3 regions of the Pseudomonas sp. YNh genome follow, and region 1 is predicted to be linked to each of the others. Evidence: predicted binding sites of a transcription regulator. Region 1 holds the regulator's gene; each other region holds the start of a gene.
The links. The regulator sigma-54, encoded in region 1, starts transcription at its own class of promoters, with help from an activator protein. The targets are predictions, from matches to a motif close to ANTGGCATNNANNTTGCTNT.
Positions count from the first base shown of each region.

Region 1 (7,460 bases):
CGATGTACTTGAGCGGGTCGACGCCGATCATTTCCAGGCTCGACAGCTGCTCGGTGGACTTCATGTTGCCGATTTCGGCGGTCAGCGCAGAACCTGCACGGCCGGCAAACAGCAACGCCGTCACCACCGGGCCGAGCTCGCGCAGCAGGGTCAGGGCGACCATCTGCCCCACCGCCTGCTCCGAACCGTACTTGGTCAGGATGCTGTAGCCCTGCAGCGCCAGCACCATGCCGATGAACACACCGGACACGACAACGATTGCCAGCGACAGCACGCCTACCGAGTACAGCTGCTTGGTCAGCAACTGGAAGCCACCGCCGATGCCGCCACGGCCGACCAGCGCATGAAACAGGAACAGGCACGAACGCCCGAGCACGGCCAGCACGTCGATGGCCGAACGGCCCAGCAAACGGACACGTTCGAGTAAGGATTTTTTGCGCATCAACGCGCTCCCAGCAGGTCGGCGCGGTAGTCAGGCGCAGGAAAGTGGAAGGGAACCGGGCCGTCCGGGTCGCCCTTCATGAACTGGCGAATCCGTGGGTTGTCGGAGCCCATCAGCTCGTCAGGCGTGCCCTGCCCCAGCACCTGGCCGTCGCCTACCACATAGATGTAGTCGGCGATGCTGGCGGTTTCCGCCAGGTCGTGGGAGACGACGATGCTGGTGATGCCCAAGGCATCGTTGAGCAGGCGGATCAGGCGCACCAGTACGCCCATGGCAATGGGGTCCTGGCCGACGAACGGTTCGTCGTACATGAGGATCTGCGGGTCCAGGGCAATTGCCCGTGCCAGCGCCACACGGCGCTTCATGCCACCGGACAATTCGTCGGGCATGAGGTCGATGGCACCGCGCAGGCCCACGGCCTGCAGCTTCATCAGCACGATGTCGCGGATCATTTCTTCCGACAACTGGGTGTGCACGCGCAGCGGGAACGCGACGTTCTCGAACACATCAAGGTCGGTGAACAGTGCACCACTCTGGAACAGCACGCCCATTTGCTTGCGGGCATCGAACAGGTCGCTGCGCGACAGGGTCGGCAGGTTCTGCCCGGCAACCCATACCTCACCGCTGGAGGGGCGCAGTTGCGCGCCCATCAGGCGGAGCAACGTGGTCTTGCCGCAACCCGATGGCCCCATGATGCCGGTGACCTTGCCGCGCGGGATGCGAATGTCGACGTTGCTGAAAATGCTGCGCGAACCGCGTTTGAAGGTAACCCCCTTCAACTCGACCGCGTAGGCGCTATCCACACTCATCTAGACTCCTTGCTAGTGCAGCCTCGTCCTAGTGGACGCCAGCCTCCATCAGGAAGGCACAAGCGCCCCTGCCAGGCCGAATAGCGGCGAACTATAGCACCGCTGACGCCACCGCCCCAAGGCCAGGCAAGCAGTCGTTCAGCCCTGTGACAGGCTTTGATGACATTCGCTACAGCAATCGAAGGGGTGAGGGTTTTCGTCATTGCGCGTATAATCGCGGCCTTTTCATCAGGCATTGCTTTCTCGACATGAGCCAATCCAGCGAGCTGATCCAATCCGCCCAACGCACCCTGCGCCTGGAACTCGAGGCCGTAGAGGCCCTGTTGGCGCGCATCGACGACAATTTCGTCAAAGCCTGCGAACTGATCCTGGCCAGCAAGGGCCGGGTGGTCGTGGTCGGCATGGGCAAGTCCGGGCATATCGGCAACAAGATCGCCGCCACCCTGGCCAGCACCGGTACGCCGGCGTTTTTCGTGCACCCGGCTGAAGCCAGCCATGGCGACATGGGCATGATCACCCGCGATGATGTCATCCTTGCCCTGTCGAATTCCGGTAGCACTGCCGAAATCGTCACCCTGCTGCCACTGATCAAACGCTTGGGCATCAAGCTGGTCAGCCTGACCGGCAACCCCGATTCGCCTCTGGCCCAGGCCGCCGAGGTCAACCTCGACGCCCGCGTAGAGCAAGAGGCCTGCCCACTTAACCTGGCACCCACCTCTTCCACCACCGCATCGCTGGTGCTGGGCGACTGCCTGGCCATCGCCCTGCTCGAAGCCCGCGGCTTCACGGCAGAAGACTTTGCCTTCTCGCACCCGGGCGGTGCACTGGGCCGCCGCCTGTTGCTCAAGGTCGAGAACGTGATGCACAGCGGCGACGAGCTGCCCCAGGTAGCCCGCGGCACCCTGCTCAAGGATGCGCTGCTTGAAATGTCCCGCAAAGGTCTGGGCATGACCGTGATCGTCGAAGCCGACGGCACGCTGGCCGGGATCTTCACCGACGGCGACCTGCGCCGCAGCCTGGACCGCAACATCGACGTACACACCACCCTGATCGACCAGGTGATGACCGTGCACGGCAAGACGGCCCGTGCCGAAATGCTCGCTGCCGAAGCCTTGAAGATCATGGAAGACCACAAGATCGGCGCACTGGTGGTGGTGGACCGCGAGGACCGCCCGACCGGCGCCCTGAACATGCACGACCTGCTGCGCGCCGGTGTAATGTAAGGAGCGATGGAATGAACCAGGATCTCATGCAACGCGGCAAAACCATCAAGCTGGCAGTGTTCGATGTGGACGGCGCGCTCACCGACGGGCGCCTGTACTTCCTCGAGGACGGCAGCGAGTTCAAGACCTTCAACACCCTCGACGGCCAGGGCATCAAGATGCTCATGGCCTCGGGCGTGACCACCGCGATCATCAGCGGGCGTAAAACCCCTGTGGTCGAACGGCGGGCGAAAAACCTCGGCATCCCGCACCTGTACCAGGGCCGCGAGGACAAATTGGTCGTGCTTGACGGCCTGCTCGCCGAACTGGGCCTAAGCTATGATCAAGTGGCCTACCTGGGCGACGACCTGCCCGACCTGCCGGTCATTCGCCGGGTAGCATTGGGCATGGCCGTGGCCAACGCCGCTCCGTTTGTTCGCCAGCACGCCCACGGCGTGACCCAGGCACGCGGCGGCGAAGGCGCAGCCCGTGAATTCTGCGAACTGATCATGCAGGCCCAGGGCACCCTGGACGCTGCCAACGCCAATTACCTGTAAGGCTGCCCATGTTCAGCAAGAAAGCCCGCAATATTGCGCTGCTAGCAGTGATCGCCGCCCTGCTGGCGGCGGTCGGCTACTGGAACGTCAGCCCGGAAAGCTTCCTCGACAAGCCGGTGGCCCAGGTCGACGAAAGCGCCATCGACTACTATGCGATCAACGCCCACAGCGTGCAGTTTCTGCCTGATGGCAAGCTGCAGTACGAAATGACTGCCGACAAGGTCGAGCACCTCAAGGCCAGCGAAATCACGTTGCTGACCACGCCGGACCTGCACCTGTACCGCGGCACCGAATACCCGTGGCACGTGCAGAGCACCCGCGCCGAGGTCAATCCGGACGGCACCGAGGTCGAACTGATCGACAAGGTCCGGATTGCGCGCATCGACGAAAAGCAGCGTGAAACCATCATTACCAGCTCACGCATGACCGTGTTCCCGCAGAAGCAATATGCGCAGACCGAGCAAGCCGTTAGAATCGACGGCGCCGGTGGCACAACTACGGGCAAAGGAATGAAAGCGTATTTGAAAGAAAGCAGGATGGACCTGCTCTCTAACGTAAGAGGACAGTATGAGGCTCGTTAAAACCCTCCCCCTTTTGCTCAGCCTGAGCGCAGCACTGGGAAGCGCGAGCGCCTTCGCACTGCCGAATGACCGTGATCAGCCGATCCGCATCCAGGCCGACCAGGCCCACCTGGATGACAAGCAAGGCGTAGCCACCTACACCGGCGACGTGGTCATTACCCAGGGCTCGATGATGATCAAAGGCAACACCGTGACCATCACCCGCTCCGCTTCCGGCGACATCGATGTGGTGACCTCGGTGGGCAACCTGGCCTACTTCGAGCAGCAGCAGAGCGCGGCCAAGCCAGACAAGATGAAAGGCTGGGGCGTGACCATCCAGTATCAGGCGCTGAAAGACCTGGTGATCCTCACCGACCGCGCCAAGGTCGAGAACGAAGGCAACACCACCGAAGGCGAGAAGATCGTCTACAACACCCAGACCCAGGTGGCGACCGCCGGTCGCGGTGGCAACGTGACTACACCGCGTCAGCGCATCGACATGGTGATCCAGCCCAAGAAGAAGGCCGAGTAAATGGCAACCCTCAAAGCCCAGCACCTGGCCAAGAGCTACAAGGGGCGGCAGGTCGTACGCGATGTCAGCCTGTCGATCGACAGCGGCCAGATCGTCGGCCTGCTCGGCCCCAACGGCGCCGGCAAGACCACCTGCTTCTACATGATTGTCGGGCTGGTCCAGGCCGAGCAGGGGCGCGTGCTCATCGATAACCTCGATGTCAGCCACCAGCCCATGCACGGCCGCGCCCGTGCTGGCATCGGCTACCTGCCGCAGGAAGCCTCGATCTTCCGCAAGCTGTCGGTGGCCGACAACATCATGGCCATCCTCGAGACCCGCAAGGACATCGACCGCGACGGCCGGCGCAAGGAGCTGGAAAGCCTGCTGCAGGAGTTCCACATCAGCCACATCCGCGACAACCTCGGCATGAGCCTCTCTGGTGGTGAACGCCGTCGCGTCGAGATTGCCCGCGCCCTGGCGACCGCACCCAAGTTCATCTTGCTGGACGAACCATTCGCCGGTGTCGACCCGATCTCGGTCGGCGACATCAAGCAGATCATCCACCATCTCAAGGCCAAGGGCATCGGTGTGCTGATCACCGACCACAACGTGCGCGAGACCCTGGATATCTGCGAAACCGCCTATATCGTCAATGATGGCCGACTGATCGCCGAAGGCGACGCCGAAACCATCCTGGCCAACGACCTGGTCAAAGAGGTTTACCTGGGCCACGAGTTCCGTCTCTGACCCCGGCACGCGCCTGGAGCACCGGAAAATAGCCGCACAACTGCGGGTAAAGTTGTTACGGTGCTCTAGGCAAACGCTACAATTTAAGGCATAAAACTTGCTTGATCTGGCGCCCCGGCGCCCTCGTGTAGTGGATGGCGCATGCGCGCCGGCGAACAAGGTACAAGCCCCTGCCATGAAACCATCGCTCGTCCTAAAAATGGGCCAGCAACTGACGATGACACCGCAGTTGCAACAGGCCATCCGTCTGCTCCAGCTTTCCACCCTGGACCTGCAACAGGAAATCCAGGAAGCGCTGGAGTCGAACCCGATGCTCGAACGTCAGGAAGACGGCGAGGACTTCGACAACAGCGACCCGATGGCGGACAACGCCGAGAACAAGCCGACAGCCGAAGCCCAGGACAACAGCTTCCAGGAAAGCACCATCAGTGCCGACAACCTGGAAGACGGTGAATGGAGCGAGCGCATTCCCAACGAGCTTCCAGTCGATACCGCATGGGAAGACATCTACCAGACCAGCGCCAGCAGCCTGCCGAGCAACGATGACGACGAGTGGGACTTCACCACCCGCACATCGGCCGGCGAAAGCCTGCAAAGCCACCTGCTGTGGCAACTGAACCTGGCGCCGATGTCCGACACCGACCGCCTGATCGCCGTTACCCTGATCGACAGCATCAACGGCCAGGGCTACCTGGAAGACACCCTCGAAGAAATCTGCGCCGGTTTCGACCCTGAGCTGGACATCGAGCTGGACGAAGTCGAGGCGGTACTGCACCGCATCCAACAGTTCGAACCGGCAGGTGTCGGCGCCCGCAATCTGGGCGAATGCCTGCTGCTGCAACTGCGCCAGCTACCTGCCAATACCCCGTGGATGACCGAAGCCAAGCGCCTGGTCACCGATTTCATCGACCTGCTCGGCAGCCGCGACTACAGCCAGCTGATGCGGCGCATGAAAATCAAGGAAGACGAGCTTCGCCAGGTCATCGAACTGGTACAAAGCCTCAACCCGCGCCCTGGTTCGCAGATCGAGTCCAGCGAACCCGAGTACGTGGTGCCCGACGTCATCGTGCGCAAAGATACCGACCGTTGGCTGGTGGAGCTGAACCAGGAAGCCATACCGCGCCTGCGGGTGAACCCGCAATACGCCGGTTTCGTGCGCCGCGCCGACACCAGCGCCGACAACACCTTCATGCGCAACCAGTTGCAGGAAGCGCGCTGGTTCATCAAGAGCCTGCAAAGCCGTAACGAAACCCTGATGAAGGTTGCCACCCAGATCGTCGAGCACCAGCGTGGTTTCCTCGACCACGGCGACGAAGCGATGAAGCCGCTGGTGCTGCATGACATTGCCGAAGCGGTGGGGATGCACGAGTCGACCATTTCGCGAGTTACCACGCAAAAGTACATGCACACACCGCGTGGCATCTACGAACTGAAATACTTTTTCTCCAGCCACGTCAGCACCTCCGAAGGCGGAGAATGCTCGTCCACGGCGATTCGCGCGATCATCAAGAAACTGGTTGCGGCTGAAAATCAGAAAAAGCCATTGAGTGACAGCAAGATCGCTGGTTTACTGGAGGCACAAGGCATCCAGGTAGCCCGTCGCACCGTCGCCAAGTACCGCGAGTCCCTCGGCATCGCACCGTCGAGCGAGCGCAAGCGACTGATGTAGCCCCTGAGATGAGCCACAGCGTTTGTGGGGCAGGTGCGAGACCTGCCTCTTTATGCACGGGCAACAAAGGAGAAGCTGTATGCAAGTCAATATCAGTGGACAGCATGTAGAAGTCACCCCACCGCTGCGTGATTATGTGGAGCAGAAGCTCAAACGCGTAGCGAGTCACTTCGACAAGATCACCAACGTGCAGGTCATCATGAAAGTCGAGAAGCTGCAGCAGAAGGTCGAAGCGACCCTGCAGATTCCCGGCGGTGAAGTGGTTGCCAATGCCGAAGACCAAGACATGTATGCAGCAATCGACGCCTTGGCCGACAAGCTCGACCGCCAACTGAAAAAACACAAGGAAAAACAGCAAAGCCTGCTGCAAGGTGCAGCTGCACGCTGATCCCCCTCATCCATGATCCGACTTGAAACCATCCTGACCCCCGGCCGTTCACTCGTGAACGTGCCGGGCGGCAGTAAGAAGCGCGCCCTGGAAAAGGTCGCCACCGTCATCGCCGACCAAGTGCCAGAACTGGAGATGCAAGACGTCTTCGAAAAACTGGTCGCCCGGGAAAAACTCGGCTCGACCGGTTTCGGCAATGGCATCGCCATCCCCCACTGCCGGCTTGAAGGCTGTTCCGCACCGGTCAGTGCCTTGCTGCACCTGGAAGCTCCAATCGATTACGACGCCATCGATGGCGCGCCCGTGGACCTGCTGTTCGTCCTGCTGGTGCCTGAAGCCGCTACCGATGCCCATCTGGAACTGCTGCGCCAGATTGCCAGCATGCTCGATCGCAAGGAGGTTCGTGATCGCTTGCGTGCCGCCAGCAGTAACGAGGCCCTGTTCCAGGTTGTCCTGGACGTACAGAACGAGCACTGAACATGCGCCTGATCATTGTCAGCGGCCGCTCCGGCTCCGGCAAGAGCACCGCCCTCGATGTACTGGAAGACAACGGTTTCTACTGCATTGACAACCTA
Region 1 is NZ_JBBMRJ010000003.1:32,042-39,501, forward strand. It holds gene mlaE (lipid asymmetry maintenance ABC transporter permease subunit MlaE) at 1-442, opposite strand, end outside; gene WF331_RS04185 (ATP-binding cassette domain-containing protein) at 442-1,251, opposite strand; gene WF331_RS04190 (KpsF/GutQ family sugar-phosphate isomerase) at 1,500-2,474, shown strand; gene WF331_RS04195 (KdsC family phosphatase) at 2,486-3,010, shown strand; gene lptC (LPS export ABC transporter periplasmic protein LptC) at 3,019-3,591, shown strand; gene lptA (lipopolysaccharide transport periplasmic protein LptA) at 3,578-4,102, shown strand; gene lptB (LPS export ABC transporter ATP-binding protein) at 4,103-4,828, shown strand; gene WF331_RS04215 (RNA polymerase factor sigma-54) at 5,004-6,497, shown strand; gene hpf (ribosome hibernation-promoting factor, HPF/YfiA family) at 6,577-6,885, shown strand; gene ptsN (PTS IIA-like nitrogen regulatory protein PtsN) at 6,898-7,362, shown strand; gene rapZ (RNase adapter RapZ) at 7,365-7,460, shown strand, end outside.

Region 2 (7,460 bases), on a different contig from region 1:
AAGCTCTTCTGGGTGCCGACAATGCGCACACCGGTACCGACCTGCAGGCCCGAAGGCAGCTCGCTGTCCTGGGTGGACTGGGCGCCGGGCTGGCGACGGATCTGGTACAGCAGGTCAGCGAACTCGGCACGGTCACGCTTGAAGCCGGTAGTGGAGACGTTGGCCAGGTTGTTGGAAATGACCGTCAGGTTGGTGTCCTGGGCGGACAGGCCGGTTTTAGCGACCCAAAGAGCCGGAAGCATGTAGTTTCTCCTCGTGCGCCTGTTTTACGGCACCCGTTCAAAAGTGATTAGCCGATTTGCAAAACCCGAGCCATGGCTTCGTCGCCTTCCTTGGCCGTGTTCATCATCTTGACGTGCAGTTCGAACTGGCGGGACAGCGCCAGCACCGAGGTCATTTCCTCGACAGCGTTGACGTTGCTGCCTTCCAGGAAGCCCGCCACCACCCGCACGTTGACGTCGGCGTCGGCCGGCTGGCCAGAGGTGGTGTGGATCAGACCGTCCACGCCTTTGGTCAGGCCTTTGGTGTCCGGGTTGACCAGCTTGATGCGGTCGACCTCAGCCATCACCCGCGGGTCTTCACCCATGGAGCGAATGCTGAGGGTGCCGTCGGCGCCGACCTCAACCTTCTGCTCCGGCGGGATGGCAATAGGGCCACCGTTGCCGATCACCGGCATGCCGTTGCCGGCACGCAGCACGCCGAGGGCGTCGATGTTCAGGCTGCCGGTACGCACGTAGGCTTCGCTGCCGTCCGGCGCCTGCACGGCGATGAAGCCCTTGCCGGTCACGGCAACATCCAGGTCACGACCGGTCTCGACCAACGGGCCTTCACTGAAGTCGGTGGCCGGGCGCTCGGTCATGGCAAAGGCGCGCGCCGGAAAGCTGTCGCCGAACACCGGCATCGAACGCGCCTGTTCCAGGTCACGCTGAAAGCCGTTGGTGGAAATGTTCGCCAGGTTGTTGGCGTGGGCCTTTTGCGCCAGCGCGTTCTGGCTGGCGCCGGTCATGGCCACATAAAGCAACTTGTCCACAGTATCTCCTCTGCGCGTCGCTGCCGCGCTGTCACTGGGCAGGTTCGAAGCAATAATCGAACCAAGTCTGAAACCGCCTGTTTCCGGGGGTTTCAGCGCGGCAAGGGGCAACAAACGTCAGTTTGTCGGCGGATGTTTGCCGCCTGCGGCAAGCGCGTGTCAGAAGGTGCGGCAAGCGGCGTTGTTGTAGGGGCCGGAATGGCGCACCCAACCCTCGCCCGGGTTGCTGGCCGAGCACAGGTAGCGGCCGGTGGCCAGGCTTTGCCATTGGTAGAACGGGGCGGGAGCGGCCGAGAGCGGCAAGGCCATGGCCAGGAGGGCGGTAAGCATTAGCCGTTTCATGGGCGTGAACCTTGAAGAACCTGGGGCCGCTTTGCGGCCCATTGCCGGCAAGCCAGCTCCCACAGGGGATTGCAACCTCCTGTGGGAGCTGGCTTGCCGGCGATGGGCTGCAAGGCAGCCCCAATTACAGACAAAACCACACTAACAGGCGGCCATCAGGTCATCTGGATGATGGTCTGCATGATGGTGCTTTCGGTGGAAATGGTCTTGGCGTTCGCCTGGTAGTTGCTCTGCGCCTTGATCAGGTTGACCAGTTCGCCGGTCAGGTCGACGTTGGAGTCTTCCAGTGCGCCGCCGGTAATCTGGCCCAAGGTACCGGTGTCCGGCGCGCCGATCACCGGCACGCCCGAGGCGTAGGACTCTTTCCAGCTGGTGCCACCAATCGGGGTCAGGCCCTGCAGGTTGGCAAAGTTGGCGATAGCCACCTGGCCGATCACCTTGTCCTGGCCATTGGTGAAGTTGGCGAACATGTTGCCGCTTTCGTCGATGGTCAGGCCCGACAGCTCACCGGTGGCAAAGCCGTCCTGGCTCTTCGCGGTGGTGGCGGAGGCGGCGTTGTACTGGGTGGTACCGAGCATGTCCAGGTTCACCCCGGCAACGTTGGCGGTAGCGCCGTTGGCACCCCATACACCGGCGGCGTTCTTCTGTGCCGGGATCCAGTTGCTGAGGGTGAAGGTCTTGTTGGCGGCTATGGTCATGCCGCCGGCTACCGGACCTTCCGTCATCGAGGCGGTGTCCAGGGTGCCGTCAGACTTGAACGGCAGCTTGTTGGCCAGCGGCGTGGTCGAGGTCGGGTCGGCCGGGTTGCGCCCGTCGATAGTGGTGTACATGGTCCAGGAGTTGCTGGTGGCGTCCTTGACGAAGTACTGGTTCAGTTGGTGCGCGTTACCCTGGCTGTCGTACACGTCGGTATTGAACGTGTAGTTGTAGGTGCCGGTATTGGTCGGATCGAACGGCGCCTGGGTGGGTGCAGTCGCGGTGGAGTTGAGGTTGACGTTCTCGGAGATGCGACCGGTCGGGTTCGGCGTCAGGTTCGAGGTGTCGATCTGCAGGTTGGTCAGCACACCCTGGATGATCTTGCCGTTGGCATCCACTGCATAACCTTGCAGGTTGGCGCCCGACGAGCTGACCACGTAGCCGTCCTTGTCGCTGTAGAAGGCACCGGCACGGGTGTAGATCTTCGAGCCGTTGTCGTTCATCACGAAGAAGCCGTTGCCATCGATGGCCATGTCCAGCGCCTGGCCGGTGCCATTGATGTTGCCCGGGGTGAACATCTGCGACACGGCGGCAGTCTTCACGCCAGTGCCCACCACGTTCTTGCCGGCACTGGTGCCGCGAATGGAGTTGGAGTACTGGTCGGCGAACTCGGCGCGCGACGACTTGAAGCCGGTGGTGGCAACGTTGGCAATGTTGTTGCCGGTAACGTTCAGGGCCTTGTTTGCTGCATAGAGGCCGCTAAGGCCGATATTGAAAGACATGTGTAACTCCTGTCGTTTTGCTCAGGCCCTAGATGCCGATGCTTTGGATTTTGGAAAGCGCAACACTGCCCAACCCGGCCAGGTTGAGTGTCATCTCCGAACCGTTGGTACCCATGGTCACGCTGGTGACCGAGGCCGGCAGGTTGGTGGTCATGGCCGTGGCCTTGCCGTCGATCGAGGCAGTAGCCTTGAAGGTGTAGGTACCGGCTGGCGCTGCTTCGCCGTCGTCGTTCAGGCCATCCCAGGTAAAGTCGATCTTGCCGGCTTTCTGAGTACCCAGGTCGAGCGTGCGCACCAGCTTGTCGTCCTTGTCGTAGATGCCCACCGAGGTGGCGGTGCTCGACGACGTCAGGTTGACAGTGCCTTTCATATCCTTGCTGGTGTCGACCACGGCCTTGTCGGTCTGGACAATCACATTGCGCCCGACCAGCGACGAAGCCTGCAGCGCCTGGGAGGATTGCAGCCCAGCCGCGATGTAGGTCACCGAGTCATTGAGCGACTGCATGCTCTCAAGGCTGCTGAACTGCGCCAGCTGCGCCACGAACTCGCCGTTTTCCTGCGGATCGAGCGGGTTCTGGTTCTTCATCTGGGTAACCAGCAACTGCAGGAAAGCATCTTTGCCCAGCGCGCTGCCGGCAGCACCGGTGCTGCTGTCGGTCTTCGACGTCTGCTTCTGCAGCGATGTCAGGTACGCGCTGCTGACGTCAGAGGTGGAATTGGTAGTGGTCATGTCGGCTTCCTATCACTGCCCCAGGGTCAGGACTTTCTGCATCATGCTCTTGGCCGTGTTCATCAGCTCGGCGTTGGTCTGGAACGCACGGCTGGCGGAGATCATGTCAGCCATTTCCTCGACCACATTGACGTTCGGGTAGTAGACGTAGCCGTCCTTGTTCGCCGCCGGGTGGTTTGGCTCGTAGCGAGCCTCCAGGGTGCTCTGGTCTTCGACGATGCCTTTGACCTGCACGCCCTGCCCTGCTTCACCCTGGTCGTCGAACAGCGACTGGCTGGTGCCAGCCTGCGCATCCTGGAAGGTGGTGGCGAACACCGGGTGGCGAGCGCGGTAGGTCTGATCGATGCTCGACGAGACGGTTTCGGCGTTGGCAATGTTGGAAGCCACGGTGTTCAGGCGCGTGTTCTGCGCGCTCATGCCGCTACCGGCAATATTGAAGACGCTGGAAAGGGACATGGTCATTCTCCCCGCAGGGCCGATACCAGCCCCTTGAATTTGCTGTTGAGCAAGGTGAAGCTGGCCTGGAAGCCAATGGCGTTTTCGGTGTAGTTCGATTGCTCGATCTGCGCGTCCACGGTGTTCTGGTCAATCGATGGCTGCAGCGGCGTGCGGTACTTGAGGGTATCGTCGGCCGCGATGGCGAGGCCTTCGGCTTCGATGTGGCGGCTATTGGTGCGGTCCATGGCGAAGCGGCCGCTCTGCTGCTTGTCGCTTTCGGCGGCCAGCACAGAGGCGAAGTCCATGTCACGCGCTTTGTAGTTAGGCGTGTCGGCGTTGGCGATGTTGTTGGCCAGCACTTCGGCGCGCTGGGCGCGGAAGCCCATGGCCTTTTCGTGAATACCAAGCGCCTTGTCGAAGCTGATGCTCATGTCGGGGAAACCTTCGGAGGTTGACCGGAATATCGTTGAGCAAGGTATAGCAAGGGCTGTGCCAATCAGTGCAAAGCCCGGAAACATGGGCTTTCGAGGTGGGGTGGTGTCAGGGTGATGCCAGAAAAGCGGCAAAGGCCTTCCGCCTTGGGCGGCGAAAGCGGCAATTGCCGGGCGGCAAAAGCGGCAAACCAAAAAATTGACGTCAGTGTTTTTCCTGCACCGGCCCCTTCGCGGGTAAACCCGCTCCCACAAGGACCTGTGCAAGACCCGAGGGCGGCACCGAACCTGTGGGAGCGGGTTTACCCGCGAAGAGGCCGGCACATACAGCAAAAAGGCCGGCAGTTTTCGCTGCCGGCCTTCTTGATTACTTGGCCTGGTAGATGATCCCCGGGCTGCACTGGACCATCTGGTAATGGTCCGGCAACCCGTTCAGCGCCTCCGAGGCGCCAAGGAACAGGTAGCCACCAGGCTTCAGTGTGCTGTGAATGCGCAGCAGGATGTCGCGCTTCACCTGTGCCGAGAAGTAGATCAGCACGTTGCGGCAGAACACGATGTCGAACTTGCCCAGGCTGGCATAGCTGTCAAGCAGGTTGAACGAGCGGAACTCGACGCGACTGCGAATCGCCGGCTTGACCGCCCAGCGCCCCGCCCCCTTGGGGTCGAAGTAGCGTTGCAGGCGTTCCTGGGACAAGCCGCGGGCAATGGCCAGGCTGTCGTACTCACCGGTCTTGCAGTTGGTGAGCATGGTGCCGGACAGGTCGGTGGCAACGATCTGCGCCCCCATCTTCAACTGGCCAAGGTTGCTGCGCTCGAACTCGTCGATGGCCATCGAAATGGAATACGGCTCCTGCCCCGACGAACAGGCCGCCGACCACATGCGCAGGCGCTGGCCGGGGTTGTTGCGGATGAACTCGGGGATCACCTTGTTCTTCAGCACTTCGAACGGGTAGGTATCGCGAAACCACAGGGTCTCGTTGGTGGTCATGGCATCGACCACCTGCTCGCGCAAACCACTGCGCGGCTGGGCCTGGATGCGCTGCACCAGCTCGCCCAGGCTCTTGATGCCCTGTTGTTCCATCAGCTTGTTGAGACGGCTGGAAACCAGGTACTGCTTATTTTCGCCCAGCAGGATGCCACAGGCTTTCTCCAGGAATACCCGGAACTGTTCGAAATCCAAATTACCCGTAGACACTACTGCCGCCTCTTTTCAATCACTGGTGCCGGGGCTTGCCCCGGCTGCTTCAATGCGCTGCCTTGATCCGGTCGACCACCCGCTGGGCCAGGTCGTCCGGCTTGAACTTGGCCAGGAAGTCATCGGCGCCGACCTTCTTGACCATTGCCTGGTTGAACACCCCGGAAAGCGAAGTATGCAGGCAGATGTGCAATTTTTGCATGCGCGGGTCGCTGCGGATCTCAGCCGTTAGCGTATAGCCGTCCATTTCCGGCATTTCAATGTCCGAGATCATCATAAGGAACTCTTCTTCCGGCTTTTTGCCCTCATCCACCAGCTGACGCAGGTAGTTCAGGGCCTGACGACCATCATTGAGTGCCACGACTTCCACCCCCACGGTCTGCAGGCAGCGGCTGACCTGTTTGCGCGCCACCGACGAATCATCGACGGTCAGCACCCGCATCAGCACGGCCTTGTCCTGCACCTCGGCATCGATCACCCCGGCCGACACCGATTCGGACGACGGCGAAACCTCGGCCAGCACCTTCTCCACGTCGATGATTTCGACCATGCGGTTGTCCACCCGGGTGACTGCGGTCAGGTAGTGGTCACGGCCGGTGCCCTTGGGTGGCGGATGGATCTCTTCCCAGTTCATGTTGACGATGCGCTCCACCGAGTGCACCAGGAAGCCCTGGGTCTTGGTGTTGTACTCGGTGATGATCACGAAGCTGTTGCGTGTTTCTTCCTGCAGCGGCCGCAACCCGGTGGCCATCGACAAGTCGAGGATCGGGATGGTCGCCCCGCGGATGTTGGCAACGCCACGCACCACAGGGTGCGCCTTGGGCAGCAGGGTCAGCGCAGGGCATTGCAGCACTTCCCTGACCTTGAACACGTTGATGCCATAAAGCTGTTCGCCATTGAGGCGGAACAGCAGCAATTCCAGGCGATTCTGACCCACCAGCTGCGTGCGCTGGTTGACCGAATCCATAACACCCGCCATGCCAGACTCCTTAATCTTTCAGCCTTTCGTTGCAACTCAAGTTACGAGTCGGCACGGGCTTTGCTTTTTTGAGCGTCATGCATACGAAAACGACATTTTTCCGACGATTGACGCGCCTGCTGACTGGCTCGCTGGCCACGCTGTGCCTGCTGGCGCCCGGCGTTCGCACGGTAGCGGACGCGCTTACCTTGCCTGAACAGCTTATCGGTGTCACCCAAGGGTTTCTTGAATTCACGGTAGAAGATTACCTGGCCACCACCCAGACCCCCGGCCGCTATGAAATCCAGGTGAACCCGCTGGACCCACGCCTGCGCATGCCATTGTGCAGCCAGCAGCTGGACGCCTCGCTGGAAAGCCCTTCCCTGCCACTTGGCCGGGTGACGGTACGGGTGCGCTGCGACAGTGCGGCCCCGTGGACGGTGTTTGTTCCGGCCACGGTACGGCTGTTCCGCGACGTGGTGGTGGTCACCCGCCCACTCAAGCGCGATAACACGGTGGGCGAAGGCGACGTGGCCCTGCGCGAGCGCGATGTCGGCACCCTTGGCCAGGGTTTTCTGACCGAACTGGACCAGGCGGTGGGCATGAAGATGCTGCGCCCCACGGTGATCGACCAGGTGCTCACCCCGCAGCATCTGGAGCAGGCCGAGGTGGTGCGCAAGGGCGACCAGGTGGTGATCATCGCCCGCAGCGGCAGCCTCAGCGTGCGCATGCCGGGCGAGGCCCTGAGCAAGGGCGGCCTGAGCGAACAGATACGGGTACGCAACCTGAATTCCAAACGGGTGGTCAAGGCCCGGGTTACTGGCCCGGGCCAGGTCGAGGTCAGTATGTAGCCAGCCA
Region 2 is NZ_JBBMRJ010000001.1:207,305-214,764, forward strand. It holds gene flgG (flagellar basal-body rod protein FlgG) at 1-242, opposite strand, end outside; gene WF331_RS00895 (flagellar basal body rod protein FlgF) at 290-1,030, opposite strand; gene WF331_RS00900 (hypothetical protein) at 1,190-1,372, opposite strand; gene flgE (flagellar hook protein FlgE) at 1,528-2,850, opposite strand; gene flgD (flagellar hook assembly protein FlgD) at 2,879-3,580, opposite strand; gene flgC (flagellar basal body rod protein FlgC) at 3,593-4,036, opposite strand; gene flgB (flagellar basal body rod protein FlgB) at 4,039-4,449, opposite strand; gene cheR (protein-glutamate O-methyltransferase CheR) at 4,817-5,644, opposite strand; gene WF331_RS00930 (chemotaxis protein CheV) at 5,694-6,623, opposite strand; gene flgA (flagellar basal body P-ring formation chaperone FlgA) at 6,701-7,453, shown strand.
Region 2: the regulator sigma-54 is predicted to act here: its motif matches at 4,496-4,515, upstream of flgB (flagellar basal body rod protein FlgB).

Region 3 (7,460 bases), on a different contig from region 1:
ATGCGCAGCAGCCGGTCGCGCGGGTGCACCTCCAGCAATAACAGGGTCTGGCCCTGGTTCAGGATGGGGGTTACCGCGTAGTCGACGGTAATGGTCTGCCCGGTCAGCGAGGTGAGCTGCGCTTCGCGCTTGGTGAACGGGTGCGCCTGCTCCACCGCCTGGCGCAACGAACTGAGCGCTTCGGTCGATTCGGTAAACAGCTCGCTGATGAACTGCCCATGGCTACGTTGACCACTGACGGCCAGTAGCATTTCCGCGGCCGGATTCATGTACTCCAGGCGCAGCTCGGCGTTGAGCAGCAACGTGGCGGTGGTCAGGTTGTCCAGAAGCAGACGGTGCTGCGCATCGCTGATGGTCATAAGGCGTCGTTGACCTCTTTTGGCGCTTGCCTGGCACTTCTTTGGCCAGGTCCGGGCTCGGGGTGCATCTGCTGATGCCAGTCTCTCCACAGAAAAATGCAAGAAACAAACCAAAGCTCCGAAAAGAAGCGGGATTTGCCGATAAAGGCCTGGATCTGCGCAAATTCGGATCAGAATGTCTTGGTGAAACGTTTAATGTGAACCAGATTGGGGAGCAATTCGGGGCACTGCACTCAATCTTGCACCAAGATAGAGCATAGCGTGAGTGGCGAGGGTTCTGCGTGGGGCGCAAACGAAAACGGCCTCCCGAAGGAGGCCGTCGTGATCATTTTACCGGCGCGAGGCGCCGATCAGATCAGCAGCTGTAGTACAGCTCGTATTCCAGCGGGTGCACGAAGGTACGGACCTTGATCTCTTCTTCCGACTTCAGCTCGATGAAGGCATCGATGAAGTCATCGGAGAACACGCCGCCCTTGGTCAGGAACGCACGGCCTTTGTCCAGCTCTTCCAGGGCTTCTTTCAGGCTGCCGCACACTTGCGGAATGTCCTTGGCCTCTTCTGGTGGCAGGTCGTACAGGTTCTTGTCGGCAGCATCGCCTGGGTGGATCTTGTTCTGGATGCCGTCCAGGCCAGCCATCAGCAGGGCCGCGAAGGCCAGGTACGGGTTGGCCGATGGGTCCGGGAAGCGTGCTTCGATACGGCGGGCTTTCGGGCTGCCGACGTAAGGAATACGGATCGAGGCGGAACGGTTGCGAGCCGAGTAGGCCAGCATTACCGGGGCTTCGAAGCCTGGGACCAGACGCTTGTAGGAGTTGGTCGACGGGTTGGTGAAGCCGTTCAGGGCCTTACCGTGCTTGATGATACCGCCGATGAAGTACAGGGCGGTGTCGGACAGGCCGGCATAGCCTTCACCCGAGAAGGTGTTCTTGCCGTCTTTCCAGATCGACATGTGCACGTGCATGCCCGAGCCGTTGTCGCCGTACAGTGGCTTCGGCATGAAGGTAGCGGTACGGCCGTAAGCGTCGGCAACGTTGTGCACGACGTATTTCAGGGCTTGTACTTCGTCAGCTTTCTTCACCAGGGTGTTGAACTTGACGCCGATTTCGTTCTGGCCGGCAGTCGCCACTTCGTGGTGGTGAACTTCAACGGTCTGGCCCATTTCTTCCAGTGCGTTGCACATGGCAGTACGGATTTCGTGGTCGTGGTCGAACGGCGGAACCGGGAAGTAGCCGCCTTTCACGCCTGGACGGTGGCCTTTGTTGCCGCCTTCCACGTCAGCGCCGGTCATCCACGAGCCTTGCTCGGAGAAGATCTTGAACATCGAACCGGAGATGTCCGAGTGGAACTTCACTTCGTCGAAGATGAAGAACTCTGGCTCCGGGCCTGCGAATACGGTGTCACCGATGCCGGTGCTCTTCAGGTACTCTTCGGCGCGCTTGGCGATCGCACGTGGGTCGCGATCGTAGCCCTGCATGCTCGACGGGTCGACGATGTCGCAGGTGATGATCAGGGTAGGTTCTTCGGTGAACGGGTCCAGGACGGCAGTGTCGTCAACCGGCATCAGGATCATGTCGGAAGCTTCGATGCCTTTCCAGCCAGCAATGGAGGAACCGTCGAACATCTTGCCGACTTCGAAGAAGTCTTCGTCCAGCGCATCACGCGACGGCATGGTCACGTGGTGCTGAATGCCTTTGGTGTCCGTGAAACGCAGATCAATCCACTTGACGTCATGATCTTTGATGAGTTGAACCGACTTCGACATGTTGTCCTCCGGAGGGTCTAGAGCGCGGTGGGCCGCTGCCCTGGAAAAAGGGTGTTGCCGGGCGCGGATAGTCGGCCAAGCTTACCTGCCTCACAAGGGAGCAAATTGCATGCCAGTGCCCGAAAATGGCGAGGGTAGGATAAAAGCAGGCGTTTGCGGGCATTTGGCGGCGGGTTGGTGGGGAAAAGTGCACCCTTACGATGCGGTTTTTGGCATCAACGCACCAATAGGGTGCATTGGTTGGGTTGGGTGCTTCCTTTAAGGTCCTCATCGCCGGCAAGCCGGCTCCCACAGAGAGGGCGCAGATCTTGAGGCCTGCCGAAGTCCTGTGGCAGCAGGCTTGCCGGCGATGAGGCCGGTACAGGCAATATAAATCCAACCTTCTGTACAAAAGTTGGTCAAATCCTGAGCAGTTTCCGCTATAATTCGCGCCCCACATTTTCGGCAGGCCCTGCGCGCGCTGTTAACCAATGAAACTTATCGTCAAAGTCTTCCCAGAAATCACCATCAAGAGCCGGCCGGTGCGCAAGCGCTTCATCCGCCAGCTCGCCAAGAACATCCGCAACGTGCTCAAGGACCTCGATCCTGAGCTCGCGGTCGATGGTGTCTGGGACAATCTCGAAGTGGTCACCCGCATCGAGGACGAAAAGGTCCAGCGCGAGATCATCGAGCGCCTCACCTGCACACCGGGTATCACCCACTTCCTGCAGGTTGAGGAATACCCGCTGGGTGACTTCGACGACATCGTTGCCAAGTGCAAGCACCACTTCGGCCACCTGCTGGCCGGCAAGCACTTCGCCGTGCGCTGCAAGCGCGGTGGCCACCATGACTTCACCTCGATGGACGTCGACCGTTACGTCGGCAGCCAGCTGCGCCAGCAGTGTGGCGCCGCCGGCATCGAGCTGAAGAAGCCTGAAGTGCTGGTGCGCATCGAAATCCGCAACCAGCGCCTGTACGTGATCCACAACCAGCACCAGGGCATCGGCGGCTACCCGCTGGGCGCCCTGGAGCAGACCCTGGTGCTGATGTCCGGTGGCTTCGACTCCACCGTGGCGGCCTACCAGATGATGCGCCGTGGCCTGATGACCCACTTCTGCTTCTTCAACCTCGGCGGCCGTGCCCACGAGCTGGGTGTGATGGAAGTGGCCCACTACCTGTGGAAGAAGTACGGCAGCAGCCAGCGCGTGCTGTTCATCAGCGTGCCGTTCGAAGAAGTGGTCGGCGAGATCCTCAACAAGGTCGACAACAGCTACATGGGCGTGACCCTCAAGCGCATGATGCTGCGCGGCGCCGCGCACATGGCTGACCGCCTGGAGATCGACGCCCTGGTAACTGGCGAGGCCATTTCCCAGGTGTCCAGCCAGACTCTGCCGAACCTGTCGATCATCGACTCGGCCACCGACAAGCTGGTGCTGCGCCCTTTGCTGGCCAGCCACAAGCAGGACATCATCGACCAGGCCAACGAAATCGGCACCGCCGACTTCGCCAAGCACATGCCAGAATACTGCGGCGTGATTTCGGTAAACCCGACCACTCACGCCAAGCGCCACCGCATGGAGCATGAAGAAAAGCAGTTCGACATGGCCGTGCTGGAGCGCGCCCTGGAGCGCGCCAAGCTGATCTCCATCGACCATGTGATCGACGAGCTGGGCAAGGATGTCGAAATCGAGGAAGTGGCCGAGGCACTGTCGGGCCAGATCGTCATCGACATTCGTCACCCCGATGCCCAGGAAGACGAACCCCTGGTGCTGGAAGGTATCGAAGTCCAGGCCATGCCGTTTTATGCCATCAACAGCAAGTTCAAGCATCTGGATCCGACGCGCCAGTACTTGCTGTATTGCGACAAGGGTGTGATGAGCCGTTTGCACGCACACCATCTGCTCAGTGAGGGACATGCCAATGTGCGTGTTTATCGTCCGACATAAGACGCCGGGGCTGTTTGGCGGCAGTATCCGCCATCGCCCTCCCGACCGCCGGGCCCGCTGAGCCTTAAACAGTACATATTGGCCGCCTACACTGGCGGCAACCGAATCCTCTGATCGAGATACACTTGTGATCGAAAATCTGCGTAACATCGCCATCATCGCCCACGTTGACCATGGTAAAACCACCCTGGTCGACAAACTCCTGCGTCAGTCCGGCACTCTGGAGCGTAACGAGCTCAACGACGAGCGCGTCATGGACTCCAACGACCAGGAAAAAGAGCGCGGTATTACCATTCTGGCGAAAAACACCGCCATCAACTGGAACGGCTACCACATCAACATCGTCGACACCCCCGGCCACGCCGACTTCGGTGGCGAGGTTGAGCGTGTAATGTCGATGGTCGACTCCGTGCTGCTGCTGGTCGACGCTCAAGACGGCCCTATGCCGCAAACCCGCTTCGTGACCAAGAAGGCCTTCGAAGCCGGCCTGAAGCCAATCGTCGTGATCAACAAGGTTGACCGTCCGGGCGCACGTCCTGACTGGGTTCTGGACCAGATCTTCGACCTGTTCGACAACCTCGGCGCTACCGACGAGCAGCTGGACTTCAAAGTGGTCTACGCCTCGGCCCTGAACGGCATTGCCGGTCTGGACCACACCGAAATGGGCGAAGACATGACTGCTCTGTACCAGGCTGTCATCGACCACGTTCCAGCGCCAGCTGTTGACCGTGACGGCCCGTTCCAGATGCAGATCTCCGCACTGGACTACAACAGCTTCCTGGGTGTTATCGGCGTTGGTCGTATTGCCCGTGGTCGCATCAAGCCGAACACCCCGGTTGTTGCCATCGACGCTGACGGCAAGAAGCGTAACGGCCGTATCCTCAAGCTGATGGGCCACCACGGCCTGCACCGCGTTGACGTTGAAGAAGCCCAGGCTGGCGACATCGTCTGCATCAGCGGTTTCGACGAGCTGTTCATCTCCGACACCCTGTGCGACCCGACTGCCGTTGAGGCGATGAAGCCGCTGACCGTTGACGAGCCAACCGTTTCGATGACCTTCCAGGTCAACGACTCGCCGTTCTGCGGCAAGGAAGGCAAGTTCGTCACCAGCCGTAACATCAAGGACCGTCTGGACAAAGAGCTGCTGTACAACGTTGCCCTGCGCGTTGAAGAAACCGATTCCCCAGACAAGTTCAAGGTCTCGGGTCGTGGCGAACTGCACCTGTCGGTACTGATCGAAACCATGCGTCGCGAAGGCTTCGAGCTGGCCCTGGGTCGCCCGGAAGTAATCATTCGTGAAGTAGACGGCGTCAAGCAAGAGCCGTTCGAGAACGTCACCATCGACATCCCTGAAGAAGCCCAGGGCAAGGTGATGGAAGAAATGGGTCTGCGTAAAGGCGACCTGACCAACATGGTTCCGGATGGCAAGGGCCGTGTACGCCTGGAATACAACATCCCGGCGCGTGGTCTGATCGGTTTCCGTAACCAGTTCCTGACCCTGACCAACGGTGCAGGCATCCTGACCTCGATCTTCGACCGCTACGACGCGGTGAAGTCCGGCCACATGTCCGGCCGTCAGAACGGCGTACTGGTTTCGGTCGAAACCGGCAAGGCGCTGACCTACTCGCTGGAAACCCTGCAGGCGCGTGGCAAGCTGTTTGTCGAGCACGGTCAGGAGATCTACAACGGTCAGATCATCGGCCAGAACAGCCGCGACAACGACCTGGGCGTCAACCCTACCAAGGGCAAGAAGCTCGACAACATGCGTGCTTCGGGTAAAGACGAAGTCATCGCTCTGGTTCCGCCAGTTCGCTTCACCCTGGAACAGGCTCTGGAATACATCCAGGAAGACGAGCTGTGCGAAGTAACGCCGAAGTCCATCCGTCTTCGCAAGAAGATCCTGGACGAAAGCGAGCGTACCCGCGCTGCCAAGAAAGCCAAAAACAGCTAAGTTAGCTTTGGCTGAATGAAAACGCCCCCGGTCGAAAGGCCGGGGGCGTTTTTTTATACCTTCAGGATTTGCGTTGGCCCCTTCGCGGGCTTGCCCGCTCCCACAGGTGCTGCACAGGTTCTGAATGTTGTGAACAGCCTGTGGGCGCGGGCAAGCCTGCGAAGAGGCCCTTGAAGGCTGACGATCAGCGCCCGACTACCTTGGGCTTATAGGCGCAATACCCTGGCCGCGGCCCGACCTTGGGGTGGTTGCGGCAGGTATCCGGGCGCTTGTCATAAATGGTGCACAGCCGGCTCTTACGATCCAGGTACATGCAGTCATCGTTGCTCATCCGGGTCAGGGTGAAGATTCCCGACTTCTGGTTGAAGCGCTCGATGATGCCTTCTTTTTGCAGGCGCTTGGCCACGTTCTTCGGCGGCTCGTCTTTCTCGAACTCGTCTACCACGCCGATGCGGATCAGATCCTTGATCTTCACCTCCACCGGCAGGGTGCAGCAGGTCGAATGGCAGCCATGGCACATGTTGCTGGTATAGCGCTGCCAGGTCTCCAGGCGGTCGACTTCGGCCGCGGCGATCAGGGTCGTTTTCATCTTTATAGGGTGGATCACGGTCTTGGGGCGCGCGATGATACCGGAATTGTTCAATTTATGAACAACCTTTTGCCGGATTGGCAAAGTGGGCATGAAAACTGCGAACAGTAACTGTCACTCCCTGTCGAAGGGGCTAGTCTCATCAATCTCCCTCCGCTTTCGTCAACTTGCCAGAGGATGCCGCATGTCCCAGGAACCCGAAGCACGTGACGCCGAGGTGGCCGAATTTCGCGCCGCTGTACTGAACAAGCTGACCTACGCGGTCGGCAAGGACCCGGAGCATGCGTTCGACCACGACTGGTTCGAAGCCATTGCCTTGGCCGCTCGCGATCACATGGTCGACCACTGGATGGACCATACCCGTCTGGCCTACCGCCGTAGCCAGAAGCGGGTCTATTACCTTTCCCTCGAGTTCCTCATCGGGCGTTTGCTGTACGACAGCCTGAGCAACCTTGGGCTGCTGGACATCGCCCGTGATGCGCTGCAAGGGCTGGATGTGGACCTGGAGCGTATCCGCCTGCTCGAGCCCGACGCCGCGCTGGGTAATGGTGGCCTCGGACGGCTGGCGGCGTGCTTCATGGAAAGCATGTCCACCCTGGGCATCGCTGCCCATGGTTACGGCATCCGCTACGAGCATGGGTTGTTCCGGCAGGCCGTGGTCGATGGCTGGCAGCAGGAACAGACCGAGAACTGGCTGGACTTCGGTAACCCTTGGGAGTTCGAGCGTGCCGAGGTGATCTACCCGATCAGCTTCGGCGGTAGTGTCGAAACCGTGAACGACGCCAGTGGTACCCAGCGCCAGGTCTGGTCGCCTGGCGAAACGGTGCGGGCGGTGGCCTACGACACGCCCGTGGTGGGCTGGCGTGGGTCCAGC
Region 3 is NZ_JBBMRJ010000002.1:322,195-329,654, reverse strand. It holds gene glnL (nitrogen regulation protein NR(II)) at 1-359, opposite strand, end outside; gene glnA (type I glutamate--ammonia ligase) at 715-2,121, opposite strand; gene thiI (tRNA uracil 4-sulfurtransferase ThiI) at 2,592-4,046, shown strand; gene typA (translational GTPase TypA) at 4,174-5,997, shown strand; gene WF331_RS03470 (YkgJ family cysteine cluster protein) at 6,182-6,586, opposite strand; gene WF331_RS03465 (glycogen/starch/alpha-glucan phosphorylase) at 6,771-7,460, shown strand, end outside.
Region 3: the regulator sigma-54 is predicted to act here: its motif matches at 2,219-2,238, upstream of glnA (type I glutamate--ammonia ligase).